2 regions of the Paenibacillus sp. HGF5 genome follow, and region 1 is predicted to be linked to the other one. Evidence: riboswitches for the same ligand, from Rfam matches in the RefSeq annotation. Region 1 holds a riboswitch; the other holds the start of a gene.
What was found. Region 1 has a riboswitch for S-adenosylmethionine ahead of HMPREF9412_RS17095 (methionine ABC transporter ATP-binding protein). Riboswitches for the same ligand answer to the same signal wherever they lie in the genome.
Positions count from the first base shown of each region.

Region 2: another riboswitch for S-adenosylmethionine. It lies ahead of metA (homoserine O-acetyltransferase MetA); the one in region 1 lies ahead of HMPREF9412_RS17095 (methionine ABC transporter ATP-binding protein).

Region 1 covers NZ_AEXS01000107.1:47,428-55,623, forward strand. The annotation lists gene mqnE (aminofutalosine synthase MqnE) at 1-631, shown strand, start outside; gene HMPREF9412_RS17065 (NAD(P)/FAD-dependent oxidoreductase) at 787-1,845, shown strand; gene HMPREF9412_RS17070 (YuzB family protein) at 1,909-2,157, opposite strand; gene HMPREF9412_RS17075 (NifU family protein) at 2,240-2,485, shown strand; gene HMPREF9412_RS17080 (SDR family oxidoreductase) at 2,665-3,438, opposite strand; gene HMPREF9412_RS17085 (MetQ/NlpA family ABC transporter substrate-binding protein) at 3,646-4,488, opposite strand; gene HMPREF9412_RS17090 (methionine ABC transporter permease) at 4,555-5,223, opposite strand; gene HMPREF9412_RS17095 (methionine ABC transporter ATP-binding protein) at 5,223-6,239, opposite strand; SAM riboswitch class I at 6,347-6,493, opposite strand; gene HMPREF9412_RS17100 (Cthe_2314 family HEPN domain-containing protein) at 6,615-7,334, opposite strand; gene HMPREF9412_RS17105 (hypothetical protein) at 7,360-7,566, opposite strand; gene HMPREF9412_RS17110 (COX15/CtaA family protein) at 7,758-8,196, opposite strand, start outside.
Region 2 covers NZ_AEXS01000148.1:15,397-23,592, reverse strand. The annotation lists gene HMPREF9412_RS23625 (HRDC domain-containing protein) at 1-7, shown strand, start outside; gene corA (magnesium/cobalt transporter CorA) at 161-1,096, opposite strand; SAM riboswitch class I at 1,539-1,667, shown strand; gene metA (homoserine O-acetyltransferase MetA) at 1,800-2,717, shown strand; gene HMPREF9412_RS23610 (PLP-dependent transferase) at 2,742-3,926, shown strand; gene HMPREF9412_RS23605 (aminotransferase class I/II-fold pyridoxal phosphate-dependent enzyme) at 3,923-5,143, shown strand; gene mqnC (cyclic dehypoxanthinyl futalosine synthase) at 5,309-6,442, shown strand; gene HMPREF9412_RS23595 (putative sporulation protein YtxC) at 6,704-7,609, shown strand; gene thrS (threonine--tRNA ligase) at 8,074-8,196, shown strand, end outside.

The DNA of each region.
Region 1 (8,196 bases):
CAGCGGACTCAGCACGAAGGAAGTGCTGCAGGAGCTGCAGAAGGCAGGTCTTCAATCCTTGACGGGCGGCGGAGCCGAAATCTTGTCTGACCAGTACCGTCAGAAGATGAAGGTGGATAAAGCCAACGTGGATCAATACCTCGACGTTCATCGTACCGCGCATAAGCTCGGCATGAAGACGCACACGACCATGCTGTACGGCTCGATCGAGAGCCATGAGGACCGGATCCGCCATATGCTGCAAATTCGGGATCTTCAAGATGAAACGAACGGATTCATGGTATTCATTCCGCTGTCCATGCAGCCGAAGAATAAGAATGCGGGCATCATGCGCCGCAATTCGGCTTACGAAGATTTGAAAACCATTGCCATCAGCCGATTGATGCTGGATAATATCGACCACATCAAGGCTTACTTCATTAATATCGGGCCTCAATTGACGCAGGTCGCTCTCAGCTTCGGCGCATCGGACGTCCATGGCACGATCCTGAAGGAACGCATCAGCCATGCCGCAGGAGCGCTAACGCCAGAAGGGCTGACCCGCAAAGAGCTTGTATGGCTCATCCAAGGCGCCGGCCGCATTCCGGTCGAACGCGATACCTTCTATAACGAGATCAAGGTTTACGAATAAGTCATACCAGCAAAGACGCAAGCAAAGCAGACGTTCCAAAAAACGGAAAACAGGTTAAAGAGATAATATAGCGTGGGTAACCTAAGCCGCTTTCAGCGGCGTTTTTCTTGCGAATCGGCGCTCACCTTCTTATCTCTTGAGAAAGGAAGAAATTTATGAAAAAGCTCGTCATTCTCGGCGGAGGCTATGGTGGTCTTGCCCTAATTCAAGAATTGTTCAGCGGCTATCTTCCTCCGGACGTGGAGGTCGTGCTCATCGACCGCATGCCGTACCAAGGACTCAAAACCGAATATTACGCGCTGGCAGCAGGCACCGTGGCCGATACCGCTGTTCGTGTTAAATTCCCGGTGTATGACCGCCTCCATGTTGTATACGGTGAAGTCCTATCCATTGATCTTGAGAAGAAGCTTGTGAACCTGACGAACAACGATCCAGTGGAATACGATCAGCTGGCCATTGCCCTGGGATGTACGGACCGTTATCATGGGGTACCGGGCGCTGAAGAATTCACGTTCAGCCTGCAATCTTTTGCGGCATCCCGGGAGACCTATTTGAACCTGAACAACCTCAGACCTTATGGTCAAGTTCATATCATTGGCGGAGGCTTAAGCGGCATCGAGCTCGCTGCCGATCTTCGGGAAAGCCGGCCTGACCTGAATATCGCCATTTTGGACCGGGGACAACGGGTGCTTTCTTCTTTTCCTAACCGTTTGTCTGCTTATATTCATCGCTGGTTTGAGGAGCACCACGTGGACATCCACAGCGGCGTATCCGTATCCCGAGTGGAGAAGGACGCCGTGTACAATCTGGATGTGCCGATCGCAACCGATCTGGCGGTATGGACCGCCGGCATTCAACCCGTAAAGGTCGTACAGGATCTGGATCTGCCAAAAGACCGCAGCGGACGCATTCTGCTAAACGAGTGGTATCAGGTTCCGTCCCATCCCGAGGTATATGTGATCGGCGACTGCGCCAGCCTCCCCTTCGTCCCGAGCGCGCAAGCGGCAGGGGCTCAGGCCGAGCAAGTGGGACATGTCATGAAAGCTTTATGGCGCGACGATACGCCTAAGGTATCTCCGCTGAAGCTGAAGGGAACGCTGGGTTCCCTCGGCAAACATGCGGGCTTTGGACTCATGGGCAGCACGTCGGTCATGGGCCGGGTACCAAGGATATTAAAGAGCGGCGTGCTCTGGAAATCCAAGCGTCATTACTAGTCGGATGGTTACGGGCGCTTATGATTCTACTGGGGAGGGACGCCGAGGAGCGAAAGCAGAACGTTAGCTTTCCTCTTCACCGTCCCGAAAGCTTTCGAGCTTGCGGATGACAACCTCAAGCAGCTCTTCAGCCGTAGGGGCTTCAACCCAATCGCCATCCACGTAAGCGAAGGGCATCAAATAGCACTGGCCGCAGCTGGTCAGGCAGCCATATTCGATGACCTGGCAATCGTACTTGCCTTCAAGCGTCTGCAGCACTTTATCCGTGCCGAAATAGGAATTGCTTGTGCAAAACTCAATGATAATGGACATTGTTATTAGACCTGCCTTAAGATTGGCATTTTATTTTGCCGGTTTATGTACTATAATATAGGGAGGAAAGGAGTTGAACAAGATGAGTGAAAACACGCAAACCACTGTATATGATGAAGTGGCTGAAGTGCTTGATAAACTTCGTCCGTTCCTGCAGCGCGACGGCGGTGACGTGGAACTGGTTGACGTTGAAGACGGCATCGTTAAGCTGAAATTGATGGGTGCATGCGGTAGCTGCCCAAGCTCCACCATTACTCTGAAAGCAGGGATCGAGCGCGCCCTGGTTGAAGAAGTAGAAGGCATCCAAGAAGTAGTTCAAGTATTCTAAATCTTCTTTAACTATAAAGAGTCTTGGTTTCCCTCGCGGGACCAAGACTCTTTTTTTTGAGAGAAGGTATAAGTTTTCACCGAAGCGTTAGCAATTCTTGAATCGCATTATATGTTATGGGTCCCCGCAAAGTATTTGGAATAAGTTTCGAAGCACAGACTCCACTTTGTGGGGTTGTTTTATTCCGGCTTGATTAACGGGCGAATCGGGTCCAGCCCGCCGGATATATCCATAATATTGCCGGTTATGAAATCCGATTTATCCAGGCATAAATATTCGATCACCCTGGCGACGTCCTCACCGCTGCCCGATCGTCCGCGAGGAGTCAACCCGTCCTGAATGCCGGATACTTCATCGATGGTTTTCTCTTTGTTCGCACCGCGGATATCCCCCGGACAGATCATATTCACGGTGATCCCATACGGCCCCTCTTCCACGGCCAGCGTCTTCGTAAAGGAGACCAGGCCCACCTTCGCAGCCGCGTAGGCGGAGCGTTGAGGCCATGCGCGGGCTTCACCGGCATGCCCGAAACCAAAGTGGATGATGCGTCCCCATTTTTTCTCCCGCATGGCAGGCAGAACGCGATGGTCCAGCAGCATGACGCCGGTTAAATTGCCATTTACCATATGTACGATTTCGTCGCGGCTGTACTCCGAGAACAGACGGCGTTCCCGGATGAACGGTCCAGCATTGTTAACCAGGATATCGACGCTGCCCAGCCGCTCCTCCGTCTGATCCACCAATGAATACAGCTCAGGCTCGCTGGCGATATCGGCTTTAATTGCGATGGATTTCACGCCAAACCCCTCGATTTCACGGGAAAGCGCCTCCGCTTCATCCTTGCTGTTCACATAATTTATGGCTATATGACATCCCTGCCGGGCTAACGACATTGCCGTCATTTTTCCCAAACCTGTCGCACTGCCTGTAATCAGCGCCACTTTTCCCTTCAAGGCTTTCCCTCCTCAGATGGATATCCTTCCTTCAGTATAAAAGATTTGATAAGGCCGAACAACTTGCTTCCGACCAGGAATGGCCATTCGACAGAAAAAGAAAGAAAAAAGGGCCTATCCGCAAAGACCGATGGGTCTCTTGGATAATGCCCTTTCTTCACATATACGATGAATTCATATACTACATATCGAGCTTTACTGCTCGAATTAGAATGCCGGGATGACGGCACCTTTATACTCTTCTTCAATAAAAGTTTTCACGTCCTCGGAAGTCAGCGCCTTCGCCAGTTTTTGGATGGCGTCGGAGTCCTTGTTGTCCGGACGGGCTACCAGCAGGTTGGCATAAGGATTGTCCTTGTCTTCGATGAAGAGCGCATCCTTCGTTGGGTCCAGTCCCGCTTCCAGCGCGTAGTTCGTGTTGATGACAGCCAGATCCAGCTCATCCAGCATACGCGGCAGCATGGCGGCTTCAACTTCCTTGAACTCCAGGTTCTTCGGATTTTCCACGATATCCTTGGCGGTTGCTTCCAGCTTGCTTTCGTCGTTCAGCTTAATCACGCCGTTCTTGGACAGCAGCGTCAATGCACGGCCAGCATTAGAAGGATCATTTGGAATGGCTACAACCGCTCCATCCTTCAGGTCATCCACAGATGTAATGGTTTTGGAGTACGCACCCAGCGGCTCCACGTGCACGGCGATCACGGACTCCAGGTTCAGCTTGCGCTCTTTGATTTCGTTATCCAGGTAAGGCTTGTGCTGGAAGAAATTCGCGTCGATTTCTTTGGAATCCACTTGCGTATTCGGCAGCACATAATCCGTGAATTCTACGATTTCCAGGTTTACGCCCTCTTTTTCAAGCGCAGGTTTGATATGCTCGAGAATCTTGGCATGCGGTGATGGCGAAGCCCCTACTTTCAAGGTTACGGTCTCTTGACCGCCGCCTCCCGTTGTTCCCCCTGGCTCGGATGCGTTATCCGCAGGCTTGCTGCCGCATGCAGCCAGCACCGTAACCAAGGTCAAGCTGATCAATGCCAATGTCCATTTTTTCATTCTAAAACTCTCCCTCCGAAAAATATATTATCTATATATTGTCTTTCTTGAAGCCTCATCAATCCGTTATTTTCTTGTAAAATGCCGCACCAGACGATCTCCTGCCATCTGCAGCAGCTGGACCAGGACAATCATCAGCACGACAGCCAGAATCATGATCTCGGTCTCATAACGGTAATAGCCATACTTGATGGCCAAATCCCCTAAACCGCCGCCCCCGACTTGACCGGACATCGCGGTGTAAGATACCAGGGTTACAATCGTGATGGTCATCCCGGCAAGCAGGCCCGGACGCGCCTCCGGAAGGAGCACCCTCCATACGATTTGGCTTGTCGAAGAGCCCATGGCATGAGCCGCCTCAATCACGCCTTTATCCACTTCATTCAAAGCCGTTTCCACGAGCCTTGCAAAGAATGGAGCAGCGCCGATCACCAGCGGCGGAATGGTGCCCAGCACGCCGTACGAAACGCCTACGATCGACTTCGTAATCGGGATCATCGCCACGATCAGGATGATGAACGGAACCGAGCGCAGAATGTTTACAATGAACGACAGAATCGTGTAGCCGAAGCGTACCAACCCGGACGTGGACCTTGCGGCCATGTAGAGCAGCACGCCGACAGGCAGTCCGATGATGAAGCTGAACAAGGCCGAAGCTCCCAGCATCCGCAGGGTATCCAATGTTGCCGTCCATATCTCTTTCCAGTCGATCTGGGTAAAATCAAGTCCGAACATCAATGAATCACCTCCACGTCTAGTCCTTGTTCAAGCAGCTTCCGGATCGTATCTTCAATCGAGCGCTCTTCCCCTTCGAAACGGACGATGAGCTGGCCGTAAGGCGTATCTTTGATCGTAGAGATCGTACCCTGCAGAATCGCAAAATTCACGCCCGTCTCATGAACGGTATGCGACAGGATCGATTCGTACGTTTTCGATCCCAGGAACGTGATTTGAACCGCTCTTGAGGGGCCGTTTACCTGACCCTGCATAGCCAGCCGCAGCGCTTCGCCGCTGTCCATCTCCTGGCGGATGAATTCCTGCGTCACTTCATGCTTCGGCTTCAGGAACACTTGCGTTACCGGTCCTTGCTCTACGATGCCGCCCTGATGAATAACGGCGACCCGGTCGCATATGCTCTGAATGACATGCATCTCATGGGTAATCAGCACGATCGTCAGATGAAACTTTTTGTTAATGTCCAGCAGCAGGCGCAGAATCGAATCCGTCGTTTGCGGGTCAAGGGCCGAAGTGGCCTCGTCGCACAGCAGCACTTCCGGATCGCTCGCGAGCGCTCTGGCGATGCCCACCCGCTGCTTCTGGCCCCCTGACAGCTGGGACGGGTATTTGTCGCGATGCGCCTCCAAGCCGACCAAAGCCAGCAGCTCGGATACTTTACGCTCCAGTTCGACCTTCGGCGTCTTGATCAGACGCAGCGGAAACGCAATGTTATCGTACACCGTCGCGGAAGACAGCAGGTTAAAGTGCTGAAAAATCATACCGATTTTACGGCGCTCCGCCTGAAGCTGCTTCTTGCCGAGCGACGTCAAATTTTTGCCGTTCACCCACACCTCGCCCGAGGTGGGACGCTCCAGTAAATTGATGCAGCGGATCAATGTACTTTTCCCTGCACCGGAGTGTCCGATCACTCCGAAAATTTCTCCTTTTTCAATCGACAAATCCAATTCGGACAACGCAGTTGTTAATGACCCGGCTTTTCCGTACTGCTTCGTCAATTGCTTGAGCTCAATCAATCCGATAATCCTCCTTTTTCCTTAGCTTCATATCTATTTACCCAAAAGAAAAGAGCCTCTTTTTGTAGAATCAAAAAGGGCCCTCTTTACGTAAAAGTCAACGCCTTTTCTCATCTGTCAAAGCTGAAGGTATCCCATAGCTTTGAAGGAATTAGCACCATGTCACTTCAAGCGTCATCGCATTAAGCAATGGTACGCAAGAAGTCGGTTGCCGGGCTTCATCGGGCCTGTCCCTCCGCCTCTCTCGATAAGAAAACATCGATATGAAATTTTTCCGATTAAATTGATCTGATTTGATAACATGTAATGAATGCAATAGTTAGTATAGATTCTTTTCAGGCTTTTGTCAAAAGGAATTTCATGGCGATTTTGTGCCTAAGCCCGCACACCATTTTCAGTCCACAGCTTGTTCGTATATTTATACGAGGCGGCCAGGCTGCGGCATACCATATCGATGCCCTGTTGGAGATCGTCCAGGTGCTTGTCGATATCCTCCAGCTCGATTTTGTCGGACAGTCCTTGATGGCGCTGCCACAAATCATCCTGCATCTCGGAGTTCATGTAGTGAATTTCAGCATTGCGCCTTTTGCGGAGCGCGTTCAGCGGTGCTTTGTAGCGATCCTTGATCGCTTCCAGCTCTTCAGCCAGCTCACCGTGGGCCTTAAGATATTTGAACTGCCGCAGGACCGTAAAATAAGAAAAATGCGCCTTTACCTTGGAGGTATGCAGATCAAACAAATCGTTCAGCACCGTGCCCAGCTTGTCAAGGATCGAGAATACGCGGATGAAGCCGTTTTTGTAAAAATACACATATCGTTGATATTCCCCTTGCTCCTGAATCGACATATCATCGATGTAACCCGATTTGACCGATTGACTGAAATGCTTGGCCGCATTCCAGCTCTGCTCCAGCTCATCCAGGGAGACGATCAGTCCCCGGGTCCAAATCTCCAGCTTGCGAAAATCATGCGTCGGATCTTGATTTTTATCCATTTCCTTCTGCAGCAGCCGGGTTGTCTTAACCATCGATTCGATGGCTTCCTCAAGCAGGCCGTTGTTCTGCCGGGGCTGTTCCCCAAGTAACATTCGAAGCATGGCGGTACCCCCTCGCGTCATCAGATTAATCTTGGTTCTTGATCTCGATAGTGCCAATGCCAATATAGTCATTCCAGCGCTCAGCGGCCGTCTTCACGGCGATATCCTCGCGCGGGGGCAACTCATCCGGATCGCCATCAGGCCCTTCGGCATCCCCTTGACTGTCATCATCTGCTGCGCCAATCTGGGCTCGTCCTGTTAGGATGCCCCCGAAACGGGAAGACAACTCCATAGCATGGAGCGACTTGTGATTCTCCGGTGTTATTAAATATAAACAAATTCGTTGCCTTATCAAACCTTTTCGATACGGCTGCCGGCAGCACCTTTCTATACAACAAAGCCCTCGAACTCCGGTCCGGGGACTTTGCATGCAAGAATGCCATAGAATATTAAATATCTTTGCGGATTAATTGGCGTTCTTCCTTATACGATCTTTTCGCGGGGCACGTCGTGGCCCTTCCGTATTTCAGCTTCGAGCGGCTTGCTGAGCTGCCATACCCGGACGCTTAAATAACACAGTACGCCGAACAGCGCCGAGATCAGCAGCGTATGACCCAGTGCGGAGAATACGTAAACTTCCTCGTTATGCATCGTAGCCATAATGAGGGCGCCGCTGAACACCTGCAGCAGGCACAGCACGGTTGCCGAAATGCCCAGCATCTGGATCTCCCGGTTATCGCGATTGCGCCAATATGCAAAATGCCCCATCACCGCCACCACGATCAGCAGCAGAAGCGCGGCCACGCGGTGCATAAAGGCGATGCCGACCCCTCCGCTCAGCTCCGGTATCACTTCTCCGTTACACAACGGCCAGCCGGAGCAGCCTTCCCGGGAATCCGTATGGCTGACGAATGCACCGATA
Region 2 (8,196 bases), on a different contig from region 1:
CGGTTAATCTGCCTTAAACGAAGTCAGGACGGATTCTCCCCGTTGCAAGGAGATCCGTCCTGATGCTAATTCGCCGTGCTTGTAGATTAGGTTTTAGTTGCGGCGGTTCGTATGAACCGCTGTGTTCCGGCCAGTACTCTCCTCGTTTGACCAGGGTGTCTCATATCCAATCCTTTTTACGGAACAGATAAAACATGAGCGCGCCGGCAAAAACCATGATGCCGATAACCACATAATAGGAATATCTCCAATGAAGTTCCGGCATATACTCAAAGTTCATGCCGTAGATGCCCGTAATCAGCGTCAATGGAATAAAGATCGTTGTAATAGCGGTAAACACGCGCATGATTTCATTGGCCCGATTGGCGATACTGGATTGGTAGGCTTCCCGAAGGTTCCCCATGAGATCCCGATAGGTCTCGAACGTTTCGGAAATTTTAACGGCATTTTCATAGATATCGCTGAAGTATTTCTGCAGCTGGTCATCGATCAGCCGAAGATCTTTTTTGTTGAGCGTATTGATAACTTCCTTCTGAGGGCCAAGCACCTTTTTCAACCAAAGAATCTCACTTCGCAGACCGATGATCTCGCTGAGGTGGGATTTTTTGGTATGCATCAGAATGTCTTCCTCCAGCTTTTCAATTCTCGCTTCTATTCGGTCCCCTACGGAGAAGTAGTTGTCCGTGACGAGGTCGATCAAGAGATAGAGGAAGCGGTCAGGCGTGCTGACTTCATCCTCCCAGAGAAGCGGTTTGACGGTGCGAAGCTCATGGATCTTTTGCTTGGTCACCGTAATAATAAAATGCCTGCCCAGGAAAACATTCAATGCCCGAAGGAAAATCTCTTCGTCGTCAAACCGGATGCTGTTCACGACGATAAAATAGTGGTTCTCGTATATTTCAATTTTGGGACGCTGCTCCTCTTCGCTGAGGCAATCCTCAACGGCAAGATCATGCAGGGAGAAGAGGGGCTGCAGTTCGGCTAAATCATCCACGTCCGCATCCAGCCAGTAGAAGCCGCTGGCCGGAGCTGTCAGCGTCATTTCGATGTCATCAACAGGGGTAAAAACGCCCGAATCGACCAACCGGATTTTCATCTGATATCACTCCTTTGTCTAATCCAAGCTGCTTAAGTCAAGCAGTTAAGGCACAGGATATCAGCCCACCGGTGTACGGGCATAAATCGAGGAAGGTTAGAATACGATAAAAAGCGCATGAAAAATAACGCTGCCCTCTGCCGGTAAGCTGATCTTGATCCTATGCGGTTGTGCGTCTTGTGCATCCAGTTTCTGGCTCGGGTCACCGTCCATCTTCCATGTCACCTCTTTCATACTCGGTTTTAAACAGCACTTGTCTAGTATAACGCCGGGTGTAGGACCTTTCAAGTGAAATCCGGAGCTGTCCAAGGGCCATGATATAGGGTATGGAAACCTTTGGTGAAGTGTGACAAACTCATGAAAAGGTTCTTGACGAAAAATTGAGGATGATTTAAAGTAGGTATCAATTACGAAACAATTCCAAACAACTGAATAAAGCGAAATCTTATCAAGAGCAGGTGGAGGGACTAGCCCTATGAAACCCGGCAACCGGCGGCAACATCGCACGGTGCTAATTCTTGCAGGAGATACGACGATTGTATAAGCCGTCGTATAGCCTGACAGATGAGAGAGGCGCATTGTGATACGTATATGATGACCTTTCTCTACTTCGAGAAAGGTCTTCTTGCGTTTATACAGTCTAACGCTCTTTCTCACAGCTTTATGGATGTATCATTTCATATTTCGAAGGAGTGAGCCTCAGATGCCAATTAAAATTCCGGATGCCCTGCCGGCAAAGGAAGTTCTGGCTGGAGAAAACATTTTTGTCATGGATGAGAGTCATGCGTTTCATCAGGATATCCGCCCGCTGCGGATTGCGATCCTCAATTTGATGCCAACCAAGGAAACGACGGAGACCCAGCTGCTGCGATTGATCGGCAACTCCCCGCTCCAGGTGGATGTCGTCCTTCTTCACCCGAGCTCACACGTATCGAAGAATACGTCGGCCGAGCATTTAAAATCATTTTACAAAACCTTTGAAGAAGTGAAGAACCGTCGTTTTGACGGCATGATCATTACTGGAGCTCCAGTCGAGCAGCTGGAGTTCGAAGAAGTGAATTATTGGGATGAGCTTACTGAAATTTTTGAATGGACCAAGACGCATGTGACCTCTACGCTCCATATCTGCTGGGCATCGCAAGCCGGGCTTTATTATCATTACGGCGTGCCGAAATACAGCCTCGAGGAAAAATGCTTTGGCGTATTTCCGCATACGATCAATGAAGCGTGTACCAAGCTGCTCCGCGGATTTGACGAAATGTTCTTTGTTCCGCATTCCCGTCATACGGAAGTTCGGCGCGAAGACATTGCAGGCGTGGATGATTTGGTCATCCTGTCCGAGTCCGAGGAAGCAGGGATTTATTTGGTATCCAGCCGGGACGGCAAGCAGATTTTTGCCACAGGGCATTCCGAGTATGATGCGGACTCCCTGAAATGGGAGTATGACCGGGACGTTGCCAAAGGCATGGACATTGCGCTGCCGCGCAACTATTATCCGAACGACGATCCAACAAGAACGCCTCCGTCCATATGGCGCGCGCATGCAAACTTATTATTCACTAATTGGCTCAATTACTATGTATATCAGGAAACGCCATATGATATCGGTCCGCAAATTTAACCGCGTACGGGAGGAGAGTTTGTGATGGAGAAGAAACCTTTGAATATAGAGAGCCGGCTGGCACAGATCGGATCGGTGCAGGAACCGGTAACGGGAGCAGTTAATTTTCCGATTTATCAGGCTACGGCATACCGCCACCCTAAATTAGGCCAGAGCACGGGGTTTGATTATGCCCGCACCAAGAATCCGACCCGTTCGGTACTCGAGGATGCCTGCGCCGAGCTGGAATCCGGTGACGCCGGCTTTGCCTGCAGCTCGGGCATGGCGGCCCTACAGACGATTTTTGCGCTGTTCGGTCAAGGCGATCACCTGATTGTATCGCTCGATCTGTACGGAGGGACGTACCGGCTGCTGGAGCGGATCATGTCCAAGTTCGGGGTAACGGCGACCTACGTGGATACAAACGACTTGGATGCGCTGGAAGGATCCAGACAACCGAACACGAAGGCCGTATTTATCGAAACGCCGACGAATCCGCTCATGATGATTACGGATATCGAAGCCGTCTGTACATGGGCAAGACGCCATCAATTGATCAGCATCGTGGATAATACGCTGCTAACCCCGTATTTCCAGAGACCCATCGAGCTTGGGGCGGATATCGTCATACATAGCGCCACCAAGTATCTGGGAGGGCATAACGATGTGCTGGCAGGCATCATCGTGACGAAGGGCAAGGAATTATCCGAGGAGATGGCCTTCCTTCATAACTCCATCGGGGCGGTGCTGAGTCCTTCCGATTCCTATCAGTTAATGAGGGGTATGAAGACGCTTGCGCTTCGCATGGACCGGCACGAATCGAATGCAACCGCGGTGGCAAGCTTTTTGACAACCCACCCGGCGATCGGCAAGGTGTATTACCCTGCTCTGCCGGATCATCCGGGGCATGAGATCCAGAATCGCCAATCCAGCGGCAACACGGGCATCTTCTCCTTCAAGGTGAAGGACGCCCGCTATGTCGAGCCCGTGCTGCGCCACATCAAACTGATTGCATTTGCAGAAAGCCTCGGAGGCGTCGAGTCCCTAATGACATACCCGGCGGTCCAGACCCATGCGGACATCCCGCTTGAGATTCGGGAAGCGATCGGCGTGGACGACCGCTTACTCCGGTTTTCGGTCGGCATCGAGCATGCGGATGACCTGATCGCGGATTTGGATGCTGCGCTGGGCGCGGCTATGGCAGAAGTGGAAGGGAGCACGGGAGCATGAGCATCGATAAAGGTCCATCCGGCTTGGAAACGCAAGCTAAGCAGGTATCAGCAAAACGCGGACACGATGAAGAACTCCGTTTCGAGACGAAACTATTGCATTTCGGCGGGGAAATCGACCGCGCAACCGGCGCTTCAAGCGTTCCGATCTATCAAGCCTCGACGTTTCATCATGAAGACGTCTTTAACCCGCCGCTGCACGATTACAGCCGATCCGGCAATCCGACGCGGCAGGCGCTGGAAGATTATATCGCCCTCTTGGAAGGAGGCGTTCGCGGCTTCGCTTATGCTTCCGGCATGGCGGCGATCTCCAGTTCGTTCATGCTGCTGTCCGCGGGCGATCACATGATCGTGACGGAGGATGTATACGGCGGAACCTACCGCCTGCTGACCAGCATACTGAGCCGTATGGGCATCGAGAGCACCTTCGTCGACATGACCGATCTGGATCAGGTGAAGGCGGCCCTCAAACCGAATACAAAAGCGGTTTATATGGAAACCCCTTCGAACCCGACCTTGAAAATTACCGACATCGGCGCCGTCACGGATTGGGCGAAGGAGCAAGGCCTGCTTACCCTGCTGGACAATACGTTCATGACGCCGTTCTATCAGCGCCCGATCGAGTTCGGCGTGGATATCGTCATCCACAGCGCAACCAAATTCCTTGGGGGACACAGCGATGTGCTGGCAGGTCTCGCCGTAGCCAGAACCCAGGAGCTGGGAGACCAGTTGAAACAGCTGCAAAATGGTTTGGGCACGGTGCTTGGGGTCCAGGATTCCTGGCTCCTTATGCGGGGCATGAAGACGCTCAGCACTCGGATGGCCCACTCCGAGCAGAGCGCGGCCAAGCTGGCGGCCTGGCTGCAAGGGAGAAGCGACATTGAGCAAGTGTATTATCCCGGCCTCTTGAATCATCCGGGACGGGAAGTCCATGAGAAGCAGTCGAGCGGTTACGGCGCGGTCATCTCCTTTGACGTCGGCTCAGGCGAGCGTGCGAAGCAGGTGCTGAACCGCGTGAAGCTGCCGCTGGTAGCCGTCAGCCTGGGAGCAGTGGAGAGCATCCTGTCGTATCCGGCGATGATGTCCCATGCGGCCATGGGCGAGAAGGTTCGGCATGAGCGCGGCATTACCGACGGTTTGCTCCGCTTCTCGGTCGGACTGGAGGATGTGGATGACCTGATTGCCGATTTGGACCAGGCCTTTTCTACCAGCAACTAAAGATTTTTAAGAAGCAATGAACCTCATCTGAAGATTTGCCAAATCATAGAATTCGGCATCCTGTCACGGACGGGATGTCGTTTTTAATGGCGGAATGTGGTAGGATGGGATAGACGAAGTTTTACTGGTGATTTGTATTTTGTGTTAAGTAGGGAGGCTGCAAGAATGAGTGCGGTAAACCGTATATTGGATAAAGCTTTACGCGGTGAGCGTTTAAATTTGGAAGATACCGTGACCCTTTTTGAGAGTGATGAGATCGAGAAGATTGGCCATGCGGCGGATGTGATGACCAAGCGCCTGCATCCGGATCCCATCACGACGTTTGTTATCGGCCGGAATATCAACTATACCAACATATGTGACGTATTCTGCCGTTTCTGTGCTTTTTATCGCAGACCCGGCTCTTCCGAGGGCTATGTTCTGTCGGATGAGACGATTTTCCAGAAGATTCAGGAAACCGAGGACGTGAACGGCACTGAAATTTTGATGCAGGGCGGAGTCAATCCGGATTTGCCTTTCAATTATTATACGGATCTGCTTCGCAACATTAAGAAGCGGTTCCCTAGCATTACGATGCATTCCTTCTCCCCGGCGGAAATCATGAAGATGGTGGAGATCTCCGGGCTCACACTCGAAGAGGTGATGCGCGAGCTTCACAGCGCGGGTCTGGATTCGCTGCCGGGCGGCGGCGCGGAGATTCTGGATGATCGCATCCGCAAAAAAGTCAGCCGTTTGAAAGGTACATGGCGCCAATGGATGGATGTCATGCAAACGGCCCATAAGGTCGGAATGAACACGACGGCTACCATGGTCATCGGTCTTGGCGAAACGATGGAAGAACGGGCGCTGCACATGCTTCGCGTACGTGACGCACAGGATGAATGCATCCAGAACGGGTATGACTCCAAAGGCTTCCTGGCCTTCATTCCGTTTACCTTCCAGCCGGACAACACGAACCTCAAGCGCGAGCGCGAAACGCCGGAAGCGTACCTGAAGACGGTAGCCATCGGCCGGCTTGCGATCGACAACGTGCCGAACCTGCAATCGTCCTGGGTAACGATGGGGCCTGAGATCGGCAAGCTGTCGCTCAGCTACGGCTGCAACGACTTCGGCAGCACGATGATGGAGGAGAACGTGGTGTCTTCCGCAGGCGCCGTGTACAAGGTCAACATTGAGTCGATTATCCAATTAATCCGCGAGACCGGCAACATTCCGGCTCAGCGCAACACCCGGTATGATATTCTTCGCGTGTTCGAGGATAACAGCACCGTGGAGCGCGACTTCGTGATGCAGAACTAATCGCATAACTTATAATCCGCAAGACGGGCCGACTCGGCCCGTTTTTTATTTAGATATCAGAAAATATAAACTCCAAAGCACGAACCTTCCTGATATCGCAATAAGAAATTACTGAAAAGAGCTGCAGGCCTTCATAAAATGTGCGTTGATAAACATTTTTAATATGCGCGCCGGGACTTGCTTGTTTTTCCAAGCAGGAGTTCCGTATATCCCCGAGCGGGTCCCCATATACTGAAAAGGGAACTCGAAAGGAGTGATTCCATGGAACTGTTCAGCATTTCTGTCGGTACGCGGACGGAAGACGAGAAAAAGGCGTTCCACCGCATATTGTCAGACAAGCAGAAAGAGCTACATAAACAGTGCAAGCCGCTCAAATTCACATTCAGTGCTTCGAATGACCGCGTGATTTGGACGTGCTCCGGCAAGCTTCCGCTGTCTTCGTGGACCGCATCGGCCGACACGCTGCGCCGGCTTGCTGCCGAAGCAGTCACGGCTTACATTCTGGAGGAGAAGGAGCAGGAGATTGCTGCACGGTTAATGTTCTCGGAATTCGAGTTTGATGATGAGGAAGAAGCAGGGCGGATCTTGCAATGGTTTTTGATGCTCCTGCAAAAAGAAGACGGCCCGTCCGGAGATTTCTGGCAGAGCCGCAAACGCAAGCTGTCCGAAGACATCTATCAATGCCTTAACGAGGCGCCGGAGCTCAATCTGGACGGTTTCATGACCTTCCGGCTTCGGTCCTATGAACAGGAGCTTCGCGAGATGGCCGAGTACGCCGTGGATGAGTTCATGCTTGATCAGCAGTATGAGGAGTTCGTAAGCCTGCTGAAATATTTCGTTTATTTTCAGGAGCCCAAAATGCCGCTGGTTCACGTCATTCATAAAGGGGAAGAGGACTTTTTGCTGCTGGACGGCAATCTTCGCCCGATCGAACGCCCTCGTGACGACGGACTGGTTATGGAAAGGCTGGACCAGGAGATGGAGATTGAGGATATGGTCGTCAGCACGCTGATTTCGGTATCTCCGGCCCGCTTGATTATCCACACGAGACAGCCGGAGCTTCCCGTCATCGCAACATTGGCCCATATCTTTGATAACCGCGCCGAAGTATGCTGCAGCTGTCCGGAATGCAGCGCGCTTCTTGGAAGCGGACGAATGATGACTTGACGCACCGAAGCGGTCAGGATTATAATTACTGATAAATTCACGTAAAAGCTCTGACAAAGACATGAATCAATCCGGATCCGACCGCTCAGAGAGAGGAAACCTCGGCTGCAATTTCCTCCGGTTCGCCATTGATTTACCCCTTTGTAGCTGTGTCGTCGAACCCGCAAGTCATCAAGAATGCGGATGAGTAGGCTTCACCGGTTCATGACCGTTACTCAATGCTGATGAAGGATCTTAATCGATTATGTACCGGGTACATAAGAGGATGGAGAGATCGAATTAGGGTGGAACCACGGGTATAACACTCGTCCCTTCGCGGGACGGGTGTTTTTTTGCATGTTCCGGTATCCTTCGCTGAAGTCCAGGCGGGCTTATGAACAGCCCAAGGCCTTGCTTCGAGGGGAGACTAACGCGTCCTTCATATATGGAAGAAACGTGAAAACTTTTTTGGGGAGGAATGCAAGGTGGCTATTAGCATTAAACTGCCTGACGGCTCCGTACGGGAGTATGAGGCTGGAAGCAATATCGAGGATGTGGCTGCGTCGATCAGCAGCGGACTGAGAAAGAATGCCGTTGCGGGAAAAATG